One region of the Paenibacillus sp. EB106-06-01-XG199 genome, then DNA from elsewhere that is predicted to be linked to it. Evidence: riboswitches for the same ligand, from Rfam matches in the RefSeq annotation. Region 1 holds a riboswitch; each other region holds the start of a gene.

Region 1 (7,291 bases):
TTCCTGAGAGTCCGCCGGGTTGGAATCGGCAAGGCTGCAGAGCATTTTATGAAGAACAGCTTCTGGCACTACCTCGTTCCACAAGATCAGACGCTTCGCACCCAATTCCAAGAGCTTTATGTCAGTAATGAAGTCTTTTATCAAGGTAAGCCTAATTTGCATCGTCCTTTAATGCCTCCGGCCTACAGTCGCTTAAATGAAATCAGTCATCCAACACTTGTTATGGAAGCCGGGCTGGATTTACCCTTCAATAAGCAGATCTGCAGTTACGTACATAAGAATATTCCAGCTTCAGAACTCGTCCAGCTGCGTCAATGCGGCCATTATCCGCATCTTGAGCAGCCTGCTGAATTTATAGAGTTGATTCTTGAATTCTTAAATAAAGACCATATAAGTTGAACTTTAGACTTACCGAGCCGGCATAGAACGCAACTGCGGTGAATGTTTGGACTTCCGGCCGCTGTTGTCTTCAGATTTCTTGATTTTAACCGCTATTGGCGGTAGAAATCCGAAGACAAAGGCGGACACTACCGTTCCTCCAGTTCCAAAATCCCCCTCCGCTGCTTTTGCCTCTAGGTAGTTCTTTAGTTCAACTTATATAGATGGCTCGCCCCGGCGAAAACACACAAAAAAGCCTGCGGCAAAGCGCAGGCTTTCGTTGTTTTTCTATCGCGTTCCATTACTGTAATAGTGATGTTAGAGTCTCCACAAGGTAGCACAACTCGTAATACCCGCGCCTACCGACCACATAAAGAACAAGTCGCCGGGGACCAGCGTACCGTCCTTAATCGCATGGTGAAGGGTGATAAATGGACTGCTTGTGCCTGTGTAGCCATAAATATCCCCAATGTAAGGGAATTTAACGAGCTCCTCGTCCAGCTTGCCCGCGATATCTTTAATGACGCTCAAGTTTAACTGACTAAGGATATAGTGCTTCACATCACTTTTAGTATAGCCATGTTCCTGAAGCAGCTGCTCAATATTGGATACCGCTGTCGGGAAAGCCACATTGACATTGTACTCCGGATGAAGATAGATTTTTTTCTCTTCAAGCGACAGATGTTCTCCGTACATTTGTGTCATGCCTCCGGCAGGGAACTGCATATCCTCCGCCTTCTGCGTATTGGTGTAGTACGCCGAATCTATCAGGCCGGAGTCCGTATCCTCCACTCTCTCCAGCAGAACCGCACAGGCTGCATCTCCGCACAGGCCCTTGGACGCCAGGTCACCTTCTTTGTAGAAACGGGCAATCTGCTCCGACCCTACAATGAGTGCGTATCTAACTCTGGGAGTGGATATCATGGATCGGGCTGCTTGGTCAGCAGCGACAACCATACCTACACAGTTGGCATTGCTGTCATAGATAATGCAGGAATCTTTACCCTCCAGCGCCTGATGCACAAATGCAGCATCTGTCGGAGCGCTGAAATCATGTGTTCCTGAGGAGAATACGATCATATCCAAATCGCTTCCGCTGAGCCCGCAGCTCTTCAATAGCCTTTTGGATGCTTCAATAGCCATATAAAGCGTGCTCTCTTCATAGTCCGCCGCGTAATAACGATTCTTACGGCCAAAGAACTCCCAAATGCCGATAAGCTTGTCCGCTGAAGATCCGGCCTGCAGAGCCAATTCCTCATTGCTGATCTTATAGGCAGGATGGTACACTTCGGTGCTTATTATTTTGACATTAGCCATGGTCGACCACCCTCTGCTTAGATTTAGGATATACGATTTAGGATTTAGGATTTAACGATTGCCCATGCCTCTTCCACCGTGTCCACAAAATGTCCTTTAAATCCGGCGCTTGGAGCTACTCTCTGTAATTGAGATTTGGCTACCACTTTCTTCGGATTCACCAGAACCGCATGTTTAAATCCGTTATACAGCACATAGCAGCGTTCCAGAACCGGCAATATCTCCGGCTTGAAGGGCGCCATATCATTGCAGTCAATAATCAGAGACATCTCGTGAATCGGCAAGGTCGGCATGGACGCCTCGAATATTTCCACTTCTTTTACCGTTTCAGCCAATTCGGCAAATCCATGTAAGCTGATGAAGATGGTGTTGAATTCCGGGTACATTTTAGTTTCTGCGATCATTTTTTAACGCACTCCTCTAGTTGTTTTTTTCAATTTGTGATTGCGGGATTCATTGGAAATAGGTTAATACCCAAGATTTACCGCTTTACTGCTATCATCAAATTGCACTTTTTTTTGATAGTTTCTAAAAATTTATTTATGGTGTTCTGACTATTGTACGAAGCACAATATAGTCATTCGCGTCGCGTGAGATCAAAGTGTCTTTATTAAAATACACAAAATTGTCCGCACTGCGGTTTCGTTCCCCAAGCAAAAAGAGTTCCCCGTTTCGGAGGTTCACTCCGCGGGCTAACAGTTTATTGTTCATCATTTCCGAGAACACCGCATAATTGTCACCCACGATTAATAGATCATTCCGGTCGCCAATAACCCATTCACGTTTAAGCAATACTTTTACCGGGGCTCCGGCTTTACTGCGGTCCATCGTCATATAAATGAAGTAATTTTTGGTCTTGCCGGCAGTATCCACTTCTTTGGAGTCAATCATCCAGACAATATCTTTACCATTCGAAGCTACGAGGTTGAAGGATTCATTTTCTTTCAGCTTATAAATCTCAGTTGTTTTTGAACTTGGCAGATCATACAGATACAACGTGCCGGTGTCCCATTTGCTATAGATGAACTTGTCATCTACAAACTGGTAGACCTGATCAAAACCGAGATCATTAATGGTCTGGGTTTCCAGCGTCGTTTTGTTAGTGAAGTAAAAATATGAGCTACTGCTGTGTGCATAATATTTATCACCCACACCGAGTAATTCCGGATTATTCACTTCCAGCGGAAGCTCGCTTGTTTTTTTGGTTTTCAAATTGTACTGTACCAGCTTCTTCGGGTAGATATTAATTTGCTTAGTCACTTCAATTGTGGACTCATAATAATAAACACTGTCTCCCAGGAGCTGCAAGTTCGTTTTGAACGTGTTAGTTGAAGTGACCTTCTCCGTCGTCTTCTTCTTCCAGTTATGTAAGTACAGCTGATAAGCCCCTTTGCTATCCTTCTCCAGTGAAGCGATCGTGTCACCTGTGAACTTGTAGTTGTAGTCAAGCGGCATGTTATATGCAGTTTTGACATCCGTAAAAGTGTACTTCGCAGCTGCGTGGACCGGAGTGGCAATCAGGGGGCCTGCAGCCAAGACCGCAGCCAGAATAAACGTTAAGCCTGGCCTCAATTTGTGGCGAATCTTCAAAAACATGTTTTTTTATTCTCCTTTTGTTGTATTTAGACAACAAAAAACCAAACTACATGAGCGTCCCCGCTGTCATGCCGCTTTCGTGAGCGGTTTAGACCGGTGGCTTTGCGTCTTCCGCCTTTCGGCGGAGTTGCCTTTGTTCATCAGCTGGCGCTTCCGAATCACAAACATATTTTGGTATTTATTATCTATCTAAATTTATAATTCGACAATAGCAGTCATTATCCTCCTTTTTTCTCACATTCAAATATTGTTCGCTGTATCTGTTTGGCTACGATAGTGCATAGATCCGTTTGACCAGAATATCAGTGGTTTATAGCTCTCCATATGGGATATTCTGCGCGCTAAAAAATCTGTCAAGCCCTCGCTGTGGACCAAACAGTACAAATCAACATCCGAGTAAGCATCCTGCTCTCCTCTGGCATGTGCGCCTTTCAGAAATACCGCCCTGACTGCCGGATCACCCTTTACGGCCAGGCCTACCTGACGGATTGCTTCGTCTTGTTTCATTCTCTCTTCCCCCTGCAATGTGTAGTATGATCTGAACATAATCTTTCTTTTTTATTAAAAGTGAGAAATATTGTGGCGCTGGTGCGTCTTATATACAAATAAATCAATTGGAGGCACTGGATGAAGGCACAGGAAAACGACGAACAAATCATTGCCGAAGTGCTGCAGGGCAACCGGGAGGCCTTTGCGGTACTTGTAGACAAATACAAGTCAAGCTTGTATCGTCTGCTGCTCGGTATGGGCGCCAGTCACCAGGATGCACAGGATTTGGCCCAGGAAACATTTATTAAGGCATACCAGAAACTCCGCGGGCATCATAGCCAATCAAGCTTTGCGGCTTGGCTGTACGCCATTGCGATCAACCACTTCAGGTCACTGAAAAGGCGGAAATCCCCAGGCCTAACAAGCAGTAACTTACTGGAGGAGAAGGATCGCGGGCCAACCCCTGAAGAGCAGTATATGCGTAAGGAAGACGAGCTTGAAATGCACCGGAAATTGTCCAAGCTTCCAGAACGATACCGGATTGTACTGCTGCTTCGCTATACCAATGAATTATCCTATGAGGAAATCTCAGCGATAACGGGAATGCCTATGCATCAGGTCAAAAATTGTCTCCACCGCGCCCGTCAAAAGCTGAAGAAACAATGGTCGAAATCCAGGGAGGGTTCCAATGAAAAAATGGGCTTACACCAATCACAATGACTTGTCCGGCACTGATAACGATCTATTGACGGATTCACAATTGTATACAAGCTCTAATCTAGCTGATGATTTCACAGAGCGCGTTATGGAACAAGTTCGCAATACAGAGATACTGCCTGCCTCCGGGCAACAATTATCCGAGATATCCGGAATGCAAACGGGCCGCACCCTAAAAGGAGGTTTAAAGTGGGGCAGCACTGTTGCTGCAGTGATAGGAATTGCTTCATTACTGTTCTTTATAGGCAAATCAGGTACAGTGTCAGAGACGCTGTCCAACCCTCCACAGAAGCCGTTCCTCCTTGCCAACCAGTGGGCAGAGCTTGGTCTTCTGGACGCCAAAATACTCGGAGTGGTGCAGCAGCCTGGCATAGAGAAAACCGATAAAGGCTATACCTTTGTCCTGCAGGACGTAGTGGCTGATCCTACCCGTTTGGTGCTTAACATTAGCATTACGGATAAAACCGGACATGCTGCCAACGACGCAATGTCCAAATTTAATACCAGCCAATTGGAAATCCATGATGAACAAGGACACAACATCGGAGAACTGAAAGAGATCATGCCCTTGGCCAGTGACATTTATGGAAACTCTGGTCAAGCCTCTCTGCTGTTGACTTACGTATTCCCTGATGAAGGCCCAGGAAGCACCGTAGTTATTCAAGGCAATATTCATGAACTGGCTTCAAACAGTGAAACAGAAAAGGTAGTCGCCGGAGACTGGAGTTTTAGCTATGAAGCAGATATGACCGCAGCACAGGCATTATCGGTAACCACAGATTTGAAGGACCATGTCTATAAAACTCCGGATGGGATGAAGCTGGAGATGGATCAAGTAATGCATACACCTGCAGGTGTCACACTGAAATTCAACACCTCGCTTACTGGAGAGGCAGCCAGCCTTATTTCTGCCAATCTTAATAACGCTCTTGGGCTCATGTTCCATTTTGAGGATGAGAAAGGTGAAGAAGTTTCAAGAATCAACCGTTACAAGTCCGGATATATTACCGACACTTCCTTCGGCTACACTGTCAGATCAACAGAACAAGCCGGCAAGCTGCACTGGACCTACTATTTCAAGAGCCTTCCATATGACAGCCGGCAAGTACGGTTCATCCTGGATGGTTACAACAGTCCCGTCAAGTCTAACGATTCAGTGACGTTCCATCCTCATGAGCTTAATGAGAAACCCGCAGTATTTAGTGCTCAAGGTGATGTGCTGAAGGTGAACAAGATGGAGATCAAAGAAATTAAGGATGAACCGGGAATATCCGGCTGGATGTCGGTCAGCGGCGAATTCACCAACAGATTTGCCAATGACAAGTGGGTCGCCCTCGATGGTAAAGGAAAGGAATACAAAGTTATCTTTAGAGGTGGTTTCACTATGGATGAGACAGTCACATTCGGTGAGACGGGCAATCATGTGAATGAAGCCTATCTTATTGCCAAAGGCATGACTGAACTGCCCGAGGAGCTGACGCTCCGCCGGGTCATAACGGATAAAAGGTTTACCGATGTGAACTGGAGCTTTGCTCTGCCAAAAATCGAAGTGAAAAAACCTTGAGTTTGCTGATGTAGTCATCTTTCAGGATGCTGTACACTTCAAGATCGACGATTCCTTTGCCTGACCATACATTGGCTTGTCTCAAAGTCCCTTCTTTCATGAAGCCGTTGTTCAGCAGTACCTTTTTGGAAGCCCTATTGGGAGGCATTACTTCAGCTTGAATTCCACCCCACCCCAATGGGCTTGCTCCAAAAAATAGCCGACCGATACCATATTTACTTTCTGATTAAAATCAAATGCCTCGATAATACCAAGCAATTTGTCATTATCATTACAACCGAATATTTATGTAATTGCATCCCTCTTCATTTATTGTCTTTGAACACTCCCGCCACCTGTAGAGGTGGGGGATTCTTGGGTCATTGCTTCCTTGAAGCAAAATGCATCGATTTTCTCAAATGTGAAAAATCGTACACCAAGCGATCCCTGTGGTTCCCACAGTTCTTTGCAAGACGGTTAAACCGCCATCATTATAATATTCTGTGCGGCATTTTCATCACGATCATGCGTTGTATCACAACCTGGGCAGACCCATTGCCGCACTGAAAGGTTCTTCACTTCGGGGTTGATGAAGCCACATACAGAACAGGTTTGGCTGGTCGGGGCAAAGGTATCCGAAATCTTAACCGTGCGTCCGTACCATTTCGCCTTGTAGGAGATTTGACGTTCGAGCTCACTCCAGGACGCATCGGCGATAGACTTTGCCAGTTTGTGATTTTTGAGCATATTCGCCACGCGAAGGTTTTCTATACTGATCGTTTGGTTTTCGCGAATCAGTTTGATTGTGAGCTGATGCAGAAAATCATAGCGGCAATTGGCGATCTTCTCATGAATGGAAGCGACCTTTTGCTTGGCTTTGTGCCAATTAGAGCCGCCTTTGCTACGGCGAGCCATACGGCGTTGCCAATAGGCTAACTTCTTTTCGAAATGGCGATACCACTTGGGATTTTGAACCCGAAATCCATCGGAACAGACGGCAAACTCTTTAAGGCCAAGGTCAACACCAATCTCTTTGCTGGCTTGAGGCAGGGGCTTAACGTCAACTTCACAGACGATGGATACGAAATATTTCCCAGACGCATTCCGGCGAACGGTTGCAGACAGGATGCGTCCCTCTAAAGCTCTGGAATTGGCAAAGGGCATCCATCCCAGCTTGGGAAGCTTGAGTAGACGTTCTTCCACAGCAATGTTGCCGTTGGTATATTTCGTTGTGTAGCTTTGGACAGGGTG
Region 2 (7,291 bases), on a different contig from region 1:
AGCTGATGTAACCGAAGTGGCGGAAGGCATGGGGATGGACCGGAGAATCGGCTCAAGCTTCCTGCAGGCCGGAATCGGTTATGGAGGCTCCTGTTTCCCGAAAGATACCAATGCACTGATCCAGATCGCCGGCAACGTGGACTATGAGTTCAAGCTGCTGAAATCGGTGGTTGAGGTGAATAAAGGGCAGCGGTTTATGATTATTTCCAAACTTCATGAGTCGCTTGGCAGCCTGCGCGGCGCGGTTATCGGAATTTGGGGGTTAGCCTTCAAGCCGAATACCGATGATGTACGCGAGGCACCTGCCCGGGAAATCGTCGAAGCGCTGGTAGCGGAGGGAGCTACAGTGAAGCTCTATGATCCGATTGCCGCCGATAACTTCAAAATGCAATACGATCATCCGCAGCTCCGCTGGTGCGGCCTGCCGGAAGAGGCGGCAGAAGGCAGCGATGCCGTATGCCTGCTGACCGACTGGAGCCAGTTCAAGGATATCGACCTGCATCGCTTGGCGGGCAGTATGCGCCGCCAGGTTCTGATCGACGGCCGCAACGTCTACTCCAAGGAGCAGATCGAAGGCACCGGCCTGGAGTACCATTCCGTCGGACGCCCGCAAATGGGCGGACTGAGCGGGTATTCGGCCAGCGTGGCTGGTGCGGTCTAAGCCTCAAGCTTGCTCTGCTAAGTTCTCAGCTCTGTAAAGCACTTCGCTCTTACCTGCCGCCAACCAAGCGGCAATGCCGGATCTTTAGCAGGGAGCTTCGCCTGCGGGTGCAAGCCGCGGGCGTGAATGTCTTGCTAGGGCGCATAGCCCAGCTGGAATCCATCTAAGGAAGCTGTTATGGAATGGAACGGAGAGGAATTTTGGAACTGTAGGAGCGAATGCGTCCGCCTTTGTCTGCGGATTTCCACCGCGGACAGCGGTATAAATCAAGAAATCTGCAGACAACAGCGGCCGAAAGTCCAAACATTCCTTGCAGTGACTCCCGTAACAGTTGTATCTGAAGGCTATCGCGCAGCAACAGCGCGCTATAAACATTCTAGCATCTCGAGGTTGCTGTTTAGCTCGTAGCTCACAATAACAATCCGATATTTTTGCGTCAACACATAATGAGGAGGGTTCCATATGAAACTGGTACTTCTATCAGGCGGTTCAGGTAAACGTCTCTGGCCATTGTCTAACGATTCACGTTCGAAGCAATTTCTGAAGGTACTTGAGAGCCCAACGGGGGAACCGGAATCCATGGTGCAACGGGTATGGCGGCAGCTGGAGGAAGCTAATATGTCGGGTTCGGCTTATCTGGCTACCGGCCGCAGCCAGGTGGAAATGATTCAGAGCCAGCTTGGCAGCGAGGTGCCTATCATCGTTGAGCCGGAACGCCGCGATACGTTTCCGGCGATTGCCCTGACAGCAGCCTACCTGTATTCCATGGAAGGCGTTTCGCCAAGCGAGACCGTGGCCATCCTCCCGGTCGATCCTTATGTGGAAGCCGCCTTCTTCGATACAGTAGTGCAGCTTGAGCAAACGATGCAGGAGAGCGGAGCGAACCTGGCGCTAATGGGTGTAGTACCCGAGCATGCTTCAGAAAAATACGGATACATCATTCCTACCAGCGCTGAGGCGGGAGCAAGCGGCTATCTGCAGGTAAGCCACTTCCAGGAGAAACCTGACCGTGAGCAGGCCGAGGAACTGATCAGCCGGAATGCCCTCTGGAACTGCGGCGTGTTCGCGTTCCGCCTGGGTTATCTGCTTGATATTCTGCAGCGTAAGGGATTGCCGCTGAACTATGAGGAACTGCAGAAGCAGTACAAACTGCTTGCTTCCATCAGCTTTGACTATGAAGTGGTGGAAAAAGAGGAGAAAATCGTAGTTCAGCCTTATGCCGGGTTCTGGAAGGATCTGGGAACCTGGAACACGCTAACTGAAGAAATGAACAGCAATCATGTAGGCAAAGGGTTCGTGACGGCGGATTCCGAAGGCACATGCCTGATTAATGAGCTGGATATTCCGATTACGGTGATCGGTGCGAAGGATCTGATTATCGCTGCCAGCCCGGACGGGATTTTGGTTACCCATAAAGCGGAGAGTCCGAGAATCAAGGAAGTGCTGAAGTCTTTTGAACAAAGACCGATGTACGAAGAACGCCGCTGGGGCCATTATAAAGTCATAGATTATGTGAAATACGATGAGGGAAATGAAGTGCTGACCAAACGGATTTTTATCGAAGAGGGTAAAAATATCAGTTACCAGCTGCACCATAAACGAAGTGAAATCTGGACATTTGTCAGCGGTGAAGCAAGCATTGTGATTAATGAGAAGATGCATAATGTCAAGGCAGGAGATGTGGTTCGTATACCGGAAGGCACCAAACATGCGATCCTTGCGCTGACGGATGTAGAGTTTATTGAGGTACAGACCGGTTCGGAACTGGTAGAAGAGGATAACATCCGCATCACCTTGGATTGGGAAGATATAGCTTTGCAACAGTTTATCTCGTAGGCCTAAATAATCTATTTAACCAATTGTTGCAAATCTAAAACAGGCATTTAGAACCATTTATTAATCTATTTTTATTAATGCTCTAAATAAAAACTTCATAGGGACGATACTTACGGTAAGAGGGATAAATCCTTCCAAAACGACAAGGCAAACCTAATCGAAAGATAGGGACGCAAAGCCATAGGGCCTTCGCAAGAGTGGCAGCCTGGCTACCGAAAGGAAGATAATTTTGAAAACTTACCGTAAGTCTCGTCTGCTGTCCACATTGTTGTCTCTTGCCATATTGTTAACCACTGTGCCTTTAGGGTTTGGGCTGTCGCCTTCAACCGCAGAAGCCTCATCAAGCACAGCAGTGCCGGTTAATCCGGACGCTTCAGCCGAAGCTGTCAAGCTGCTTAGTAATCTCTATTCCATTACCGGAAAAGGGATTATCACTGGACAGCACGATTATTTGGAGAGCCCGGATGAATTCAGCAACAAGCTGAAGGGAACAAGCGGAGAATATGCTGCTCTTCACGGATATGAGCTTGGCGTAATTAGCGGCCAGTCGGAGAGTACGGCTGCTTCGCAGCGCAAGAATGTGGTGAACAGCGCGATCAACTGGTACAAGAACGGCGGCATTGTCACAATGACCTTTCATCAGAATCTGCCGGGGACGGCGTACCTCTGGTCCAATGTGCAGAAGCCGCTCACCCAAGCGGAATTTAACAGGTATGTAACGCCGGGCACGACAGAATACGCCAGCCTGATCACGGATCTGGATAAAGTGGCGGTGTCTCTTAAAAGCTTGCGGGATGCGGGCGTTCCTGTACTTTGGAGACCTTATCATGAAATGAACGGCAACTGGTTCTGGTGGGGGAAGAAAAGTAATTTTGCTGAACTGTGGAATATTATGTATGACCGTTTCGTGAACGTTCATCAATTAAACAATCTGTTGTGGGTATGGAACCCTAATGCACCGAATGCCTGGTCCGATCCTTATGCGCTGACCTATCCGGGCGCAAGCAAAGTGGATGTTCTTGCAGCAGATATATATGATAACGATTATATGAATAAGTACTATGACAGTTTGCTTAGTCTGGCTGCCGGTAAACCGATAGGTATTGGTGAGAACGGTGAGATGCCCAGCACGGCCAAACTGAAGCTCTCCCAGAAAAATTTCGTTTTCATGATGAACTGGGGAAAAATGCTCTATGAGAAAAACAGCACAACTACGATTAAGAGTTTCATGAGCGATAGCTATACACTGACCCGGGATCAATATAAGAGTTGGAGTGCACCGGCCACTGCGCCAACACCGACGGCAACACCGACGCCAACGCCAACGGCAACACCGACGCCAACGCCAACGGCAACATCGACGCCAACACCAACGGCAACATCTACGGCAACGCCAACACCTAAGGTTACGCCAGCACCTGTACCAACGCCTGACTCTAATGATTCAGTGGAAGCGCCTGTGGTGAGCGGACTTAAGGGAGAGTACTTCAAAAACATGACGCTTTCCGGTACGCCCGCCTTGGTGCGCAATGATGCATTGCTTAATTTTAACTGGCGCCAGGGTTCGCCGGATCCTTCAATCGGTATAGATTCCTTCTCCGTCCGCTGGACCGGTCAAATCAAGCCAACGTATAGTGAGACTTATCAGTTTTTTACCACTTCGGATGACGGTATCCGCGTTTATATTAACGGTAAAGCTGTCATTGACAGCTGGATGAAACAGAGCGGAGCCGAGCGTACCGGAAGCATCGCTTTAACAGGCGGTCAGTTGTACGACATCAAGGTTGAGTATTACGAGAATGCCGGCGATGCGAATATCCGCTTAATGTGGCAAAGTCAAAGCCAAGCCAAAGTGACGGTTCCGGCCAGCGCATTGTTTGTGAATGCCGGGGCAGCTGCTGCCAGCCAGACAGAATTGGACAGTACACTCAGCCTGATTGCAAAACCGGCTTTAGCGGCGACAGCAGCACCAGCCTCAACGGCAACGGCAGCACCAACACCGGTGCCAACACCGACAGCAACGCCAACACCGGTGCCAACGGCAACACCAACACCGACGCCAGCACCAACGCCAACACCGACGCCAGCACCAATGCCAACGGCAGCACCAACACCGATGCCAGCTCCAACGCCAACACCGGTGCAAACGACAGCAGCACCAACACCAGTGCCAACACCGACAGCAGCACCTGCTGAGAATGGACTAAAGGCAGAATATTTCAATAATATGCTGCTGTCAGGCACTCCGGCACTTGTACGTAACGACGCCATTCTTGATTTCAATTGGCGTCAAGGCACCCCGGATGCTGCAATCGGCATCGATTTCTTCTCCGTACGCTGGAGCGGCAAGATTAAGCCGCTCTACAGTGAAACGTACACAATCTATACTACTTCAGATGACGGCATCCGCGTTTGGGTCAATGACAGTCTTGTGATTGACAGCTGGATGAAACAGAGTGGAACCGAACGCATGGGAAGCATCAGCCTGAATGCCGGGCAGCTATATGATATTAAAGTGGAGTATTACGAGAATCAAGGGGATGCCAGAGCGCGTCTAATGTGGGAAAGCCCAAGCCAAGTGAAGGGTACTGTTCCTGCGAGCGCCCTGTTTCTTCCTTCCGCTTCCTAAGCAGAGCGACTGGTTAGCTTCTGTATTCACCGGCGGGTGCTGGTTAAGACGTTACAATTATAATTCCTAAAGTCCACTCTTAGTGGCCCTGCTTATCAGCAGGGCTACTAAGCTATAGCCCCCATTTGGCCTCGGGATGTATGAATCTGCATAGGAACGCATCCTGTGTGCCGTGGCGGTAGTTCCCTGGAGAAAGGAGATTACGATTTGAACACTTACCGCAAGTACCGCCTGTTTAATACGATTTTACCGCTTATATTAATATTTTCCCTGCTGCCTTGGTCAGAAGCGAGGAGTCTTCCGGTTCCCCGGACGATAGTTACACCTGCTGCTGCCATCACTCCTATCAATCCCTCAGCTTCGGAGGAGGCTGCCGGTCTGCTCAGCTATCTGGTTGATCTTGGAGGCAAGGGAATGATATCCGGGCAGCATGACTATTTGGAGACCCCGGATGAATTCAACAATAAGCTGAAGCATGCAAGCGGACAATATGCCGTATTACATGGTTATGAGCTGGGAGCGATTAACAACCAGCCGGAGTACACCATCGTGAAGCAGCGCCAGAATGTCGTGAAGAGTGCGATCAAATGGCATCAAGGCGGTGGAATTGTGGCGATGACCTTCCATCAGAATTTGCCGGGTACCTCCCCGGAATGGGCTAATGTGCATATGAGCCTGAGCCAAGAGGATTTTAATGCTTATGTTACGCCGGGTACCCCACAGTATAAGAACCTGATCGCTGAGCTTGATGAGGTGGCCGAATATTTGGGAGACCTGCGCGATGCGGGAGTGCCTGTCTTATGGCGCCCTTATCATGAGATGAACGGCAACTGGTTCTGGTGGGGGCAGAAGGACAACTTCACCGAACTTTGGGACATTATGTATAACCGTCTGGCGAATGTTCACAAGCTGGATAATCTCCTTTGGGTATGGAATCCGAATGCGCCCAATGAGTGGTCCGATAGCTATGAGCCGTATTATCCGGGTGCCGGGAAGGTTGACGTTCTGGCGGCGGATATTTATAACAATGACTACAGACAGTCTTATTATGAGAAGCTGCTGAAGCTGGCTGACGGCAAGCCGATCGGGATCGGTGAAAGCGGAGAACTGCCAGACCCGGTCATATTGTCCCGAACGCAGAGTAAATGGGTATATACCATGACATGGGGAAAAATGCTGACTGAGAAAAATAACCTCGAGCAGATTAAGAGCTTTATGAGCAATAATTATACCGTGTCGCGGGATGATTATAAGTTAACGCTGGTCGGTAAAAACAATAACCCGGTCCAACCATCCCGAAATGGATTAACGGGAGAATATTTCAACAATATGGAGCTGACGGGCAAAGCCGTCCTGGTCCGCAACGACAATAAGATCGACTTCAACTGGCATGGAGATTCACCGTCTTCAGGAATTGGCAAGGATGCTTTCTCGGTGCGCTGGAGCGGCAAAATCAAGCCGGTTTACAATGAGAAATATACTTTCATAGCCTCCTCGGATGACGGGGTACGTGTATGGATCGACGGCAAACTGGTCATCGACAGCTGGAAGAAGCAAAGCGGTGTTAGCCGTGAGGGAAGCATAGTCCTGGAAGCGGGAAGCCCGTACGACATCAAGGTTGAATATTACGAGAACAGTGGAGATGCCAGTATTCGCCTTATGTGGAAGAGCCCAAGCCAGAAGCAGGCGGTTATTCCCAAAGGCGCGTTGACTTCCAAATAATGAAATGAAAGTAATAAGTCATTGTGAGGCAGGCACCCCGGAAGAAAGCGAGGACAAGGAATGAGGACTAGAACTAAGAAGAACAAGAATAAACCTCTACATCTACTGTTAAAATTCGCAGCTTTAACCCTCTTGTTTCTATTGTCTGTTTCTATCTTCGGAGATGACGGGACGAAGAGGGCCGAGGTGGAGGTTGACATGTCCAAATTGTCCGCAGCGAAAGATGCAGGACCCGCATTGCCGGACGGAACTGTGTTGTGGCAGCTGGGCAAGCATGACGGAACAGCTGGTGAATTTGCGGCTGCCGGCACTTCGGCCGCTAAGGAGGCATTTAAGGTTGCCTCCGTTTCGGCCAAGACTGCGGAGCTCCAAAGTGTGCCCTCCGGTCTTAGAGGCGACACTAATCCTGAGCTAAGGATTATGTATAAGCTGGATAAGATCCC
Region 3 (7,291 bases), on a different contig from region 1:
GATCCATAAGTAATAAGGGATGAGGAAATACGACCGGCCCTTACTCTTCATGGCTCTCCACCTCGCCGTAAGCTTCCAGACGTCTGTCGAATTCTTCCTCCGTTTCCCCGAAACGCATAACATGAATCGCTTCCGGATCGAAATACAGCCCGATCTCGCTGCCGACCTCCGCCTTGCGCGTGGAATGGACCAGCCATTCGTGGCCGGACCCGTCGTAGCAGCTGATCTCGTAATGCACGCCGCGGAACAGCTGGGAATCCACGCGGACGCGCAGTTTGCCTTGTTCAACGGCAGCAATCTCCAGATCCTCCGGACGGATCACGATCTCCACCGCTTCATTCGGCTTCAGCCCCGCATCCACACATTCAAAGCGGTGGCCGTTAAATTCAACAATATAATCCTCAATCATCACACCGGGCACAATGTTCGACTCGCCGATGAAATCAGCCACGAAGCGGTTGATCGGCTCATCATAAATATCGTTAGGCGTTCCGCTCTGCTCAATACGTCCGCCGTTCATGACAAAAATCCAGTCGGACATGGCCAGCGCTTCCTCCTGGTCATGGGTAACGAAGATAAAGGTGATGCCCAGCCGCTGCTGCATTTCCCGCAGAATGTACTGCATCTCCGTGCGCAGCTTCAGATCAAGTGCCGAAAGAGGCTCATCGAGCAGCAGCACCTGCGGTTCATTGACGATGGCCCGGGCAATCGCTACACGCTGCCTTTGTCCTCCGGACATTTCATTAATGGCCCGCTGATCGTAGCCTACAAGGTTGACGAAGCGCAGCGCCTCCTGCACCTTTTGCGTGATGACCTCTTTCTTAAGCTTCTTGATCCGCAGTCCAAAGGCCACATTCTCAAATACGTTCAGGTGCGGAAACAAGGCATAGTCCTGAAATACCGTATTGACCTGCCGTTCGTTGGCCGGAATGTGGTTGATGATTTTGCCGTTCAAATAAATGGAACCTTCCGTTGGTTCAGCGAACCCGGCGATCAGACGCAGGATTGTCGTCTTTCCGCAGCCCGAGGGTCCCAGCAGTGTATAGAATTTGCCGCGTTCGATCTCGAAGCTGACTCCTTTTAACACGGCTTCTTCATCGTCGTATTGTTTGGTAACCTGGTCAAAAGAAATAATAGTGTCTTCCAGGGTAGTTATGGCTAACGACCTCCCTTACCTTATGTATTACAACCTATTTTACCCGCTTCCCGCAGGGAACAATCTAAAGTGGCATGCTCAGCGCTGATAAGCGACAATTCCTCCCTTCCTTCGACACACTTCAATATATATAGCATATAGGATTAATGCAATATATGCGATAGCTTACAATGTTAAATGCAGCGCAGAAACTTAACAAGTTCGTAAAAACTGTACCCGTTATTGTTGTTTTTGAGTGCTATAATGAAAATTGCTGAAAACCTAAAAATGTTCTCTTATTTATGTTGAAAGAAGATGACTAACATGAACGAGGGGTTGCAGGACCGCCTTGAAAAATTCGGATTATCTCTATATATGATACGCGTTACGATTGCTGCTTCACTCTCCTGGCTTGCGGTTCATAGCCTGCACGGCGACAGTTATTTATACTTTGCACCGCTTGCCGCAATTCTTATCACCCAAGGAAGCGTCAAGGCTTCACTGGAAAAAGGGATTTACCGTCTGATGGGCGTTGTGCTCGGTGGAATTGTCAGCCTGCTCGTGGGCCATTTCTTCGACGTGGGGGCACTGTCTATTCTGCTGATGCTGCTGATCGGCATCGGTGTGGCCACCGCCTGCCGGATTAACATTCAAGCCGTTTCCCAGGTCGGTGTGACCTCCGTGCTGGCATTGACCTTTTATCAGGACCCTTATATCGTGTGGAGAGTCGCGGAGACCTTAATCGGCGTGCTGATTGCCTTAATAATAAATATGATTATCGTTCCCCCCGGGGGGTTCGTCAAGGTGAAACGCCTGGCACTGGAAGGGACCCAGCAGCTGGCCGATGCCTTAACTGGACTCGCCGCAGAGAGCAGCAGCTCCAAGCAGGCTCCAGAGAGGCTGGTCCGTTCCGGACAACTGCTGGCGAAGAGCGACAAGCAGCAGAAAGAGCTGCACTATACGTTATCCCATTATCAATGCCGCAGCGGACTGCGGTCATTGACACAGGCAACCTCGCATCTGCAGAAGGTTCACCGCTACGTCAAGGAGATCGCCGAGGAGATTTCCCTCCTGCCTGCACATTATGCCGCAGCTGACTGGATGACAGAGGTCGTAACGGCAACCGCAGACTGCATCGCCCTGTATGGAACCAAAACTTTATCCGATGCCGAATGCACCCGTTCGCTCCCCGAAGCGCTGCGCCGCGCCCGGGATCTGCAGTTTGCCTGGTTCTCCGAGCTGCAGGGTCAATGCTCGCTGACAGCAGTCCGCGATCTCGGAGCCGTCTTCTCCCATCTGAACCGGGTGCTGGAGGAAATTGAACGGGCCGATTATGCAGCTACAGTTATACCGGCACCAGCCTCCGTCCGGTCCGGAAGCGCGCGCGCCGTACATCTTGTCAAAAGAGGGCTCTCCCACAAGCTATAAGCTTGGGAGCGTCCTTTTTTTGCAGAAACGACCCTGTCCTTTGAGATGAAGGCAGGGTCGTTTTTGCTTGTAATATCGCTTGGACTCAAAGCCGTCCCTTTTAAAGGGATACCAGAGAGATTTATTATTATTAAGTTGAAAAATTAATACTAAAGTACTAGAATTAAGCTTGTTTGTAGAATTATATTGGCAACCAACCCAGTATTGAACATTCCCTGTCGATTTGAGTCGATTAAATGACCTCATGCTGAATGTATATCATTGATCTATTTTTTTAAAGGCAAACTTCCCGAAAGGGCAGGACGCAAAGCGATGGGCCTAAGAATGTGAGACTATCCATTCATGGTCGCCAGGCTGCCAATTGAGATGTGACTTGGGTACCGGTAGGTGAAGACAATCTATCATAGTCCATGATGCTCTTTTCTGTACAGATACCATTGATTATACGAAGAAGCGAGGTTAGAGTAATGCCACAGCATATCATCGAGAAAAAATTCGGGCATGTATTTCATACCACAACGCCAATCGGTAACCCCGATCTTCCGGCTCTGCCCTCAGTGCAGGTTAAGCCGCTCCGTGAGGGAGATGAGGATAAGAACGGACGTATTATCGTACAGAACAACCAAATATTTATTACTCCTCCTCTGCCCGGCGGCAAACCCGCTGTCATTTCCTCCGTTCACCCTGTGGTGTTGAATATTAACCGGAAGACGGTGACAGATCCTACGGAGGTAACCCCCACGGACCGTATCACCTGGGAGATTTGCGAGAAGCCGCAGTATCAGATCACTGTATCCGAAGATAGACTGAAGGCCTACTTCACGCTCTACCGTGCAGAAAAGTACGCCTGGAAGCTCGCCAGCTCCCCGGCTGCAGCAGATGTCACGGTCCGGGCGGAACCAAATTGCGGCCTGCTGCTGTCCACCCTTACGGTGGACCAGATTATCGCCGGCTTCAAGAAAAGCTCCATTATGCGCGAGCTCAATATTCCGGCTCTTTATGCAGAGCTGAACAACCCTACCTATCTCCCGGTCTGCATCGCAGAGGGTAAAGCCCCTATTCCCGGCAAAAATGCCCGGCTGGAGCTGTTATTTGCCGAGGACAGGGAATATGAATTCATTCGGACTGCCGATCCTGCAGATTTCCTGAACCATCCAAGGGTTCCCTTTGTCCAGGAGGGAGAGGTCATTGCCCGTAAGCTGCCTGCAGAAGAGGGAGTGCCCGGCATCGACGTGTATGGCGGAATTATTCCCTCCCCGCCGCCGCAAGATATTCAGCTGGTCACTAAAGAATGTACAACCCTGCTGGCGGACGGCGGGATCGCCTCCCTCCGCCAGGGAAGGCCCCGCTTAACGGGATCTGGTCTGAACCGCAAGGTTTTTGATTTTCCCCAGACATATCTTGTTCCCGGGGACATGGACCCCGAAGCCGCCAAAATGATGTTCCCGGGTGATGTGGTCGCCACCAATGATATCGGAAACCAGACCATCCTTGAGGCTTTGGGAAATGTATACATATACGGCGACGTTACACATGCGACAATCACTGCTACCGGAAGCATTTTTGTCCAGGGCAAGGTTGTCAGCAGCCAATTGTACTCCGGTCATTATGGAGCGAGACATAACCGCCTCTGCATGTACTCCGCTCTCTTGATGGAGGAAATGACCAGTCTGAGAAAAGCGTCGCAGCAGTTGGCGAATACCGTCCAATCACGCCAGCAAACCGTAAAATACGGTCTGGTCGTTATGCTGCTGCTGGAAAGCAAATATGACCATCTCCCCGGCCTGATCAGTGATCTCCAGGAGGTTATTGCCGGGATGAATCCCGATTATCCTATCGACACCAAGCAATTGAGACATATGCTGGAGGTATTCCTGCACCCGGGGCAGTTCACCGATTTTTTCACGGATGCTGTACTAAGCACCTTTCTGAAGCTGTTGCAGGATTTGCATGACGCCATATCCGGGATGCAGGAGGAGAATACACGGATCGACATCGCCTCGTCACAGCATAGCATTATTAAATCCGGCGGAGATCTCCATGTTCATAAGGAGGGTATTCTGCACAGCCAGCTGTTCTCTTCCGGCAATGTCCGTTTCGTAATGAACGAAGCGGAATGCACGGACTCCACAGTCGAGGCGGCAGGCTCCATCAGCGCACAGACTGTAGGGAAGCAGTCCTCCGAGAAATCAGTGCTTACCGCCGGCAAAAATATTACAGTCCGCAAAATCTGCAACAGCGAAGTTACGATTGGAGAATACACCGCCAAGATCAGCGGGACAGATGAAGAACTTGTCTTCACTGCCCAAAGCCTGCGGTTAAGAAATCAGGCGCAGTAGCCTTCCTCTGCCTAAAATATCTGATCTATATAGATTGAACTTATAATTCTTCTATTTTGGGATTGGCCGTGACAGATTCATACTGAGGTCTGTCCAGCTCGAACGTCCGGCCAATTGCTGCATAAGACGCGCCGGCCAGACGGCTGACCGGCTTCAGCTTGCCGACATCAATTCGGCCGTTATGAACCAGCTCATCCTCTACATGAAAGCCAAGCACTTCGCCGATAACCATATCGCAATGTCCGAGCTCCACAAGCTGCACCAGCCGGCATTCCATCGCAATCTTACATTCCTGTACGCGCGGGACCTTGACGGCTTGTCCGGGTACCGCCGTCAGCCCGGCCAGCTCAAGTTCGCTGATTCCGCCGGGTGCATTGATTGAGGTATGGTTGACTGCAGCGATATTATCCTCATCGACGATATGGACCACAAATTCCTTATTCGCCGCTATATTGCGCGGCGTATGCTTCATTTCTCCGCCTGCTTTGCGGACACAGGAGAACATGACCATAGGCGGATCATCATTTACAATATTAAAAAAGCTGAACGGAGCGGCATTCACGATTCCCGCTTCATCCACCGAGGTTACAAAGGCAATCGGCCTGGGCACAATGCTGCCGATCAGCAGCTTATAATTATCATGCGCCGTTTGCCCATCCGTCTGAATATACATGCTTATCCCCCTGTCTTAACCTGTCAGCCGCCGTGCGGCCCGGCCTATCTTAACATTCACCAGAATAATGCTGCATACGATCAGCAGCATACCCACTACCAGATTCAGCGTAATCCGCTCATTTAATAATACTACACTTGACCCGATCGAGATCAGCGGAATCAGGAAGGTGAATGAACCGACCTTGCTGGCCTCTCCCTCATTGATCAGCTTGAAATAAACCATCCACCCCAGCGCAATGACGAACACCGCAATGAACAACGTGTTCACGATAAAGGCGCTGTTCCACGTAATATCAGACCAGCTCTCCACAGCCGAACCGGCAGCCAGCAAGATGACGCCCCCGATCATGATCTGCATTGCCGTCATCCACAGCATATCTACCCGCACCGCATTTCGTTTCGTGTACACGGTCGCCAAGGCCCAGCTGAGTGCGCTGGCCAGGGCAAGCCCTACACCCAAGGCGGAGATACTTCCGGTAAATCCGCCAATGCTGAGCGCAGCTACCCCGAGAAAACCAAGCAGCAAGCCGAACATCTTCATTCCGTACATACGCTCTCCCAGCCAGATCCAGGCAAAGATACCGAGCAGCACAGGCTGCAGAAAGACAATGGCCGAGAACAGCCCTGAGGGCATATACTGCAGGCCGATCGTCTGGAACCCGTAATAGAAAACGATGCTGAGAAAGGCCGAGGTCAGATAGACCGGCCATAGCTTGCTGAACTGAAGGGCCTTCCTTTTAGGAAGCGCAGCAACAATGAGGATCACTCCGGCAATAACCGTACGGATTCCGGCAAACAACAAGGGCGGAGCGTAGGCTAGAGCAATCTTGGACAGCGGCCAATTGATCCCCCAGACTATAACCAGAAATATAAGCAAAGCAATGTTTTTCTTCCGCTGCTGCATCTCATCACCCCTTGTTCTATTTTCATTCCAAATGATACAATAAGCACAGTCATAATTGAAATGAATTATATTCATGAGGGGCATACCAGATTCGATATGAACAACAATCAAATTCGCCTATTCGTCAAAATTGCCGAGAGCGGCAGCTTCACTAAAGCCGGTCTGGCGCTGAACATGACCCAGCCTGCAGTCAGCCGGGCCATCTCCGCGCTAGAGTCTGAGCTTGCAGTGAAGCTGCTGCTGCGCGACCGGCGCAGCGGGCTGATGCTCACTGATATCGGTAAGCGTGTTCTGATTATTTTTCGGGAAATTCTAAACGGGTTTGACAAGGTTGAGCAGGAAATCTCCGCTGAGAAGGGCCTGGAGAAGGGACTCATCCGCATTGGGGCCTTTCCGGTGGCGTCTGCTTATTTTGTCCCCAAAATCATCCGTTCCATTACCGAGAAATATCCCGAGATTGAGATTGTTCTCTATGAAGGTTCGGTTGCTGAGGTTAAAGAATGGCTGGAGACCCGGCTTATTGATGTCGGCTTCATTATTCCGCCGCAAGAAGAATTTGCCACGATTCCGCTCTACCGGGAGAAACTGTACGCAGTGCTTCCTGGCGGCCATCCGCTCCGTGAGAAGCATGTCATCTGTGTCAAGGATCTGGAAGACGAGCCGATGCTGATCTGCCGGGCAGGTTATGAGCCTCCGGTCGTTGATTTGTTCCATCGGGGAGGCAGCAAGCTAAATGTGAAATACGAAGTGAACAGCTACATGACCGCACTCAATATGGTTAAGGAGGGGCTGGCTATTGGTGTCATGTCG
Region 4 (7,291 bases), on a different contig from region 1:
TTCTTGGCAGGAAGAATCAGGTTCGGGAGATTGGCATCCCGCCCTGCCCCGCTGTTGTACAAATCCTTAAGTGAACCTACATACGCATCGGAAACGCTGACCAGTACAGTCTGGCCGTTATTGTCTACGCGGTATGTCCAGTCGAGCACAGCTTCTCTGGCAATCGCGAAGGCTTCCTGTCCGTTGCGTGCCAGTGCCTTCAGGAAGGAAGGACCGTTAATCAACGATTTGAACAGCCGGTCCGCAGCTTCGTTCACCTCATTGAGCGCATCGGCATTAAGAGTGACGCCGCCTGGAGCAGCCAAAGCGGCTACAGTAACCACCGCTTGCTCACCGAATGCGAGCGCATCGGCCTGCTGTGCAGGTGTTCCTTCCGGGATGGCAATCAGATCGGTCAGTTTGGCATCCAGCGTTCCGGTATTCTTGATCAGCATGGCGCGGGTATGGGTATCTTTCGGTGCCCACAATCCTGTTCCCATGCGTCCGGCATCGGAGTCGCTGGTATAGAACATCGGGCCTTCAACCGGCACATCATTGCGGTGAGTACTTAAGGACAACGTACCGGAAGCAAAGGTGTTGCCGGTGTTTTGGGCGGAGCTGGTGAACAAGGCATACGTGCCTCCACCAATGGCGGCGCAGAGCAGCACCACAGAGGAAAATGCGGCAATCAGCATTTTTTTCTTTTTCATCATTGAAGTAAGCTCTCCTTATTAAAAAAGGGGGCAGCCCCCTTTTTATTTGATTTTTAGTTATAGATCCGTTCGTTATGAGGCTTAGTTATTTTTAGTCTGCTCTGCATCTACTTTAATGGAGGCTGTACCCGACTTACCTTGATAGCTGTTGTCAGCTGCTTTCGGGAACTCTGCTTTGACATAAATCGTCTCCGATCCGCCCACGGTAAGTACACGGTCGGCAACGGTAAGCGGTACCGTTCCAGCCGCATCTGAATATGCGGTAATAACCAGCGGGGTTGCTCCGCCGCCGAGGTCGCCGCCTACAGCCAGCGAGAGATCATAACGCAGCTCAAGCGTTCCTTTGTTGCTAACTACTACAGGCTGGATTTCAGAATCTCCCGGAGCCCAATTTGTGATGTTGAAATATTTCTGCTGAGCTTCATCCTTCTTATCCAGTTCAATCTTGAGCGTGCCAGCAGCAAACGTATTGCCTATATTTTGTGCGGAGCTCGTAAAGATAGCGAAGGATCCCCCGGCAATTAATGTTGCCCCCAGTGCTGTAGTCGCCATTGCCATTGCCATCGTTTTTTTGAGATTTGCCATTGTTATTTGTCTCCTCCTGGATCTCCATGAATGGAGTATGTTATGAATTATTTATTGAATCTTCCCTAACCACGTTAGGAGAAGCATCAACCGTTCGTAACAGGCGGGGATTCTCCGGGCGCAAGCTGCACCTCTGCAGGATCCTCTATGCGCATGATCGATTTGAAGATTGTAATAAGGGACGAGATGACCAGAAAAATCCCCGGAATAACCATTACGACAATAATCCCGGCGGTCGATTTTACCCAGTTCATGAAATATCCCAGAAACGGAACGGTAAAGTCCGCGTACTGTGCAACAACATTACTCGAAGGAATAGGATCTGCATCCTGCGCATCGTTATTGTCGCCTTTGGTGATATACTGGGTGTTTTCTCCCGAGCCGAGCACGCTGACAATGCGGTGGGTAATCAGGCTGTTTGATCCATCCAGAGCTTTGTAAGTGATTACATCTCCTGGTTTAAAAGATCCCTGACTCTGTTCACTCACCGGTTTGACGGCAATGACAGCCCCCGTCTGGATTCCAGGCTCCATGGAGCCTGAGAGCACCGTTAGAATCTCCTTGCCCAGAATCTTGGGCGTTCCGCCATTCATCCGGCTAGTGATTGCAGATACCAGCGTAAGTAGAAAAATAAGAATTAACGCATACATCAATAGGTTACGAGTCCATTTAAGTATCACTGGAGAGCACCGCCTTGGTTAGAATACGTCTTGCTTTTCGCCTGTTTTTACCGTTATGCTGTCAGGATTCGCGTCCGGGACAGGGGCTTCCGGCTCAGCAGCCTTATCAGGCTTTGCCTGCTCCTCAGCTTCAAGCTTCGCCTTCTCCTCGGCTTCGAGCTTCGCTTTCTCCTCAGCCTCGAGTTTCGCTTTCTCCTCGGCTTCGAGCTTCGCCTTCTTCTCAGACTCGAGTTTTGCTTTCTCCTCGGCTTCAAGCTTCGCCTTCTTCTCAGCCTCGAGCTTCGCTTTTTCCTCGGCTTCAAGCTTCGCCTTTTTCCCAGCTTCGAGCTTCGCCTTTTCTTCCGCTTCGAGCTTCGCCTTCTTCTCAGCCTCTTTCAGTCCTTGGATCACGTCAGCGGCCTCCGTATGCATCAGCGAGGTTTCGTCCGCATAACTCCTGGCCTGTTCGGCCGCGGTCGATGCCTGATGATAGGCTGCCTGCACATAAGCGTCCACTCTTCTGATGGAGCTTAACTTTCTAACCATCTCCTGAAATTCGCCCAGCGTCAGATTGGCTTGGCTGAGCAATTGTTCGAATACCGGGATAGCATTATTTTGTGCGGTTGTTAATTGATTAAAATCGACCTCATATGGAGAAAGTCTCTGGTTCACTTCATTGACTTGCTGCTCCAGCTCTAGTTGTGAGCGTGTTAGATAGCCTTGAAGCTCAGCTAAAAGGGCAGCCGCGCCGGCCGCAGCCTCACGCGTTTGTGCAGCAGCCTCTTGAATACCTCCAATACGTCCCTCTGCGGTCTCCGAGTCCGTATTCTTGTCCGTTATCTCCGCTAACGCCTCTCTCGCCGCTTCACGCTGCCAGGCAGCAAGCTTCATCGCCTCGCTGGCTTGGTTGGCAATGTGATCGACCGTACTTGGAAACACAAATGCTGTGGTGATATTGGAGGATTCGGTTGCTGCGACGTCAGTCAGCAATGCATACGTGGGCGTTGTAATTTGGCCGATGCCATAAGCCGAAATCACTACGATCCCTGCAATTTGGGGAAGCGTATACCGACGGATGTTTCTATTCCGGGAAGAACGTGAAAGCCTCACAGGAGCCTCTCCTTTAGCTGCTTGCAATTTCCTGCAAACAAGGTAATCTATTAACATCCAGCCTTTATGACGAACGTTATTCGTTCGTTATAAAGAACTATGACGTAAGTATATGCCATTACTCCTACAAATCAAAAATCGCATTTTGTTGCAATATTCTCAATAAAGAACAATTTATAGTTAACTTCCTGCTTTAAGCTTCATTTTCCTCAGTTTATCGTACTTTTTAACGAACGTTTTTTGCATGAAAAATCTAAATGATACCGCAGAGGAAACAAAAATAATGGGGATGTGGAGTGGAAACGACATAAAAGGGGGATCATTCATACCGGAACTGATTCTATAGTGCTTTGTCCGTCTTACGGTTATTTGATATACTGTAACAAAAAGTACGGAGGGACGTTTTTATCGTGCCAGATAATATGGGAAGTCGTATCCACCATCTCCGTCTGGAAAAAGGCTTGTCTCTTTCGGAGCTTGCGGATAAGGCTGATGTGGCGAAATCATACTTAAGCAATGTGGAAAGAAATATACAATCCAACCCCTCTATTCAATTTATTGAAAAAATCGCTGACGCACTTCAGGTGTCCATTCATGCGCTTCTTTACGGAGAGCCTTCCGGTGTACAAGAGTCACCTCTGGATGGAGAATGGTCCCGGCTCGTACTGGAAGCTATGGCTTCGGGTATAAGCAAGCGGGAATTCAAAGAGTTCTTGGACTATCAAAAATGGCGGCTGGAGCAGAAGGATTCCTGATTCATGCAGGTTCCCTCTCCTGCCGGTCATACAGAAAGGGCACAGCGGAGAGATCCGCTGTGCCCTTTCTGTATGTACAAAGCTATTAACAACCAACCGCTACATTGCCTGCAAAGTCTTCTCATTAAAAAATTGGCGGATTTCATCCGCTTGGATGCCAGCCTGCTTAGCCGACATCAGCAAATAGACCCATTCTAAATCCAGATCAACTGTCTGCAGTTCTCCGTTGTTCCCCTGGTTGGACTTATCCAAGAAATCTCCTCCTAAGATTACGCGTCCCCAGGCAGTCCGGCCGTCGTAGTATTTCTACATTAGACCCGAGACTTTGTGCCCCTGTCTTTCGGCAGGTTTACCCTTTACTGGATCCTTTACATGAAAGGATCTGGCTAGAAATTCATGAAACCGTTATCCGCAATAACATTATACAATATCTTACACGAAAAGTGTGTCGATTTATGGGAATATTGTATAAATGGAAACGGAAAATAATTGATTATTTTGCCAACTGCTTGTACGAATTACTCGATAATCCCAAAAAATTGTAGAACAAGCCTCTTTATCTATGTATGTATATATGAAAACTGAAAACAACATTTTTATTTCATTCATTTCAATCACACCGCCGCATTATTTTCATATAGTTAAGAAACCAAACTTATAATAGTTCTGTATGAATTAGGCACTGAATCATACCGTTTTGCGAACGGATTCAACCAAAGTATGAATTGATTACCCGGCTTGAAAGTTGCACAATAAGATGAGGAATGAAACCGCAAACATCGAAGCTCCACAAGGGCGCCGGCGAAATTTTGGCGCGCGTGGAGTTCATCCGTTAGGAGGATGTATTCATGGCAGCCAAAGATCCCTATAACGAAACTGTGTGGAGCAAGTATTACGGACCCAATTTGGGTTACATCCAAGAGAAATATGAGCAATTTGTAAAAGATCCAACTTTAGTAGAGCATAATTACCGCGATCTTTTCACCCGTTCCGGCCCCCCTCCATTGGCTCCCGATGCTGAACAGGCACCGCTGCCTGTGGTTTCAGGAGATACTGAGTGGCTTAGAAAGGCCGTAAGGGCATCCAAGCTGATCGCCAATATCCGCATACATGGCCATATGGCCGCCAATATCGACCCGCTGGACCGGGGAAACAATCCGATGGCGAAATATTTGGAGTACGAAACCTATGATCTGACCCGCGAGGATTTAATGGCTATGCCCGCCTCGCTGATCTGGGAGAATGCCCCGAATGACGTTCATACGGCCTGGGATGCCGTTCACCGGATGCGCCAGGCCTACACGCAGACCATTGCCTATGAATTCGGGCATGTGCGTGACGAGCAGGAGCTGCGCTGGCTGAACAGCCAGGCGGAATCTACCAGCTCTCCCGCGCCTCTAAACAACACAGAGCGCAAAGAATTGCTGAAAAGGCTGATTCAGGTAGAGCAGTTCGAAACTTTCCTTCATAAAACCTTTGTCGGCCAGAAACGCTTTAGCCTGGAAGGCAATGACGCCTTGGTGCCGATGCTGGATGAAATCGTGCGTGCTGCCGCTCATGACGGTGCCGAGCATATCCTGATGGGTATGGCGCATCGCGGACGGCTTAACGTCCTGGCTCATATCCTGGGCAAACCTTATGATATTATTTTCTCGGAATTCCATCATTCGCCGAACAAGGAGCTGTTCCCTTCCGAAGGCTCCATGGGCATTAACTACGGCTGGACCGGCGATGTGAAATATCATCTCGGCGCTGACCGCGCTGTCCGTGAAGGCGAAACCGTCCGTACACGGATCACTCTGGCCAACAATCCCAGCCACTTGGAATTCGTCAATCCGGTGGTCGAGGGCTTCACGCGTGCGGCCCAGGAAGACCGCAGCACTCCGGGTCTGCCTAAGCTAAACACCAATAAAGCCATGGCTGTGCTGATGCATGGCGATGCTGCCTTCCCGGGTGAAGGCATCGTGGCCGAAACCCTTAATATCGGCAAGCTTAAAGGTTATCAGAACGGCGGTACGGTGCATATTATCGTCAATAACCGGATCGGATTCACGACGGAAAGTGAGGATTCCCGTTCTACCCACTATGCCAGTGACCTGGCTAAGGGCTATGAAATTCCGATTGTGCATGTCAATGCCGATGATCCGGAGGCTTGCATTGCAGCCGTCCGTTTGGCCAGCGCCTACCGCAATCTGTTCAAGAAGGATTTCGTGATCGACTTGATCGGCTACCGCCGCCACGGACATAATGAAATGGATGATCCGGAAACGACACAGCCGATTGTTTATGGTAAAGTGCGCAATCATCCTACTGTATACAAAGTGTACGCGGAACGGTTACAGGAGGAGCGCGTCATCACGGTAGAAGACGTTACGGCAATGAATGCCGAAGCCGAAGGCGTACTGCAGCAAGCCTTTGATAAGATGAAGGAAGGCAAGCATAAGAACGCAGACGCCAAAACCTCAGTTGCCCTGGACAGCGCACCTACACCGCAGCGCCCTACAGCGGTTCCGCTTGACAACCTGCAGGAAATTAACCGGGAGCTGCTGTCGGTTCCGGACGGCTTCCAGGTCTATCCGAAGCTGGAGCGGATTCTACAGCGCCGCAAAGACGCTTTGAATGATGGAGAACGCGTGGACTGGGCACTCGCAGAAGCCCTCGCCTTCGCTACGATTCTGAAGGATGGCACACCGATTCGTCTCAGCGGCCAGGACTCCCAGCGCGGTACCTTCGCGCACCGCCATCTGGTGCTGCATGACAGTGACACAGGGGCACTTTTCTCTCCGCTGCATCAGCTTAAGGACTCCAGCGCCTCCTTCGGGGTGTACAACAGTCCGCTGTCGGAAGCGTCGGTGCTCGGGTATGAATACGGCTATAACGTGTTTGCCCCGGAAACCTTTGTCATCTGGGAAGCACAGTATGGTGATTTCGCCAACGCCGGACAGGTCATTATCGACCAGTTCATTGCTGCCGGACGCGCCAAATGGACCCAACGCAGCAACCTGGCGATTCTGCTGCCGCACGGCTACGAAGGCCAGGGGCCAGAGCATTCCAGCGGAAGGCTGGAACGGTTCTTGCAGCTGTCGGCTGAAGAGAACTGGACCGTAGCCAATCTGACCTGTGCGTCTCAGTATTTCCATCTGCTCCGCCGCCAGGCTGCCCTTTGCGGCAGATCGGATGCCCGCCCGCTGGTGGTCATGGCTCCGAAAAGCCTGATCCGCAACACACGCAGCACTTCCCCGGGAGCCGAACTGGCTTCGGGAAGCTTCCAGCCGGTCCTGCCGGAGCCGCTTCTGGGCAGCAAGCCCGGCGAGGTTAGACGACTGGTTGTCTGCAGTGGTAAGGTCGCTATCGACCTGCAGACTGAGCTGGATTCAGCCAAGGGGCAGGATTGGTCCTGGCTGCACATTCTGCGGCTGGAGCAGCTCTACCCGTTCCCGGAACGGGAACTGGCCGCTCATCTGAGCACCTTCCGCTCCCTGCAGGAAAT

What was found. Region 1 has a riboswitch for cyclic di-GMP ahead of AC3WT9_RS07635 (hypothetical protein). Riboswitches for the same ligand answer to the same signal wherever they lie in the genome.
Region 2: linked by a shared signal. The riboswitch ahead of AC3WT9_RS26040 (PA14 domain-containing protein) and the one ahead of AC3WT9_RS07635 (hypothetical protein) in region 1 are both predicted to bind cyclic di-GMP.
Region 3: linked by a shared signal. The riboswitch ahead of AC3WT9_RS22980 (flagellar assembly protein A) and the one ahead of AC3WT9_RS07635 (hypothetical protein) in region 1 are both predicted to bind cyclic di-GMP.
Region 4: linked by a shared signal. The riboswitch ahead of AC3WT9_RS24505 (anti-repressor SinI family protein) and the one ahead of AC3WT9_RS07635 (hypothetical protein) in region 1 are both predicted to bind cyclic di-GMP.

The regions. Positions count from the first base shown of each region.
Region 1 covers NZ_JBYTDQ010000002.1:380,352-387,642, forward strand. The annotation lists gene AC3WT9_RS07620 (alpha/beta fold hydrolase) at 1-399, shown strand, start outside; gene AC3WT9_RS07625 (ketoacyl-ACP synthase III) at 697-1,695, opposite strand; gene AC3WT9_RS07630 (hypothetical protein) at 1,740-2,099, opposite strand; gene AC3WT9_RS07635 (hypothetical protein) at 2,236-3,291, opposite strand; cyclic di-GMP riboswitch class I at 3,342-3,433, opposite strand; gene AC3WT9_RS07640 (hypothetical protein) at 3,532-3,798, opposite strand; gene AC3WT9_RS07645 (RNA polymerase sigma factor) at 3,919-4,500, shown strand; gene AC3WT9_RS07650 (DUF4179 domain-containing protein) at 4,469-6,061, shown strand; partial or broken gene AC3WT9_RS07655 (GNAT family N-acetyltransferase) at 6,006-6,346, opposite strand; gene tnpB (IS200/IS605 family element RNA-guided endonuclease TnpB) at 6,518-7,291, opposite strand, start outside.
Region 2 covers NZ_JBYTDQ010000008.1:220,168-227,458, forward strand. The annotation lists gene AC3WT9_RS26030 (UDP-glucose dehydrogenase family protein) at 1-661, shown strand, start outside; gene AC3WT9_RS26035 (sugar phosphate nucleotidyltransferase) at 1,124-2,497, shown strand; cyclic di-GMP riboswitch class I at 2,634-2,714, shown strand; gene AC3WT9_RS26040 (PA14 domain-containing protein) at 2,727-5,126, shown strand; gene AC3WT9_RS26045 (glycosyl hydrolase) at 5,334-6,848, shown strand; gene AC3WT9_RS26050 (discoidin domain-containing protein) at 7,047-7,291, shown strand, end outside.
Region 3 covers NZ_JBYTDQ010000006.1:383,256-390,546, reverse strand. The annotation lists gene AC3WT9_RS22995 (ABC transporter permease) at 1-51, opposite strand, end outside; gene AC3WT9_RS22990 (ABC transporter ATP-binding protein) at 41-1,147, opposite strand; gene AC3WT9_RS22985 (FUSC family protein) at 1,460-2,563, shown strand; cyclic di-GMP riboswitch class I at 2,833-2,925, shown strand; gene AC3WT9_RS22980 (flagellar assembly protein A) at 3,031-4,902, shown strand; gene AC3WT9_RS22975 (flavin reductase family protein) at 4,943-5,575, opposite strand; gene AC3WT9_RS22970 (DMT family transporter) at 5,591-6,481, opposite strand; gene AC3WT9_RS22965 (LysR family transcriptional regulator) at 6,578-7,291, shown strand, end outside.
Region 4 covers NZ_JBYTDQ010000007.1:267,018-274,308, forward strand. The annotation lists gene AC3WT9_RS24480 (TasA family protein) at 1-692, opposite strand, end outside; gene AC3WT9_RS24485 (TasA family protein) at 774-1,277, opposite strand; gene sipW (signal peptidase I SipW) at 1,364-1,957, opposite strand; gene AC3WT9_RS24495 (hypothetical protein) at 1,976-3,046, opposite strand; gene AC3WT9_RS24500 (helix-turn-helix domain-containing protein) at 3,469-3,801, shown strand; gene AC3WT9_RS24505 (anti-repressor SinI family protein) at 3,901-4,053, opposite strand; cyclic di-GMP riboswitch class I at 4,081-4,165, opposite strand; gene AC3WT9_RS24510 (2-oxoglutarate dehydrogenase E1 component) at 4,650-7,291, shown strand, end outside.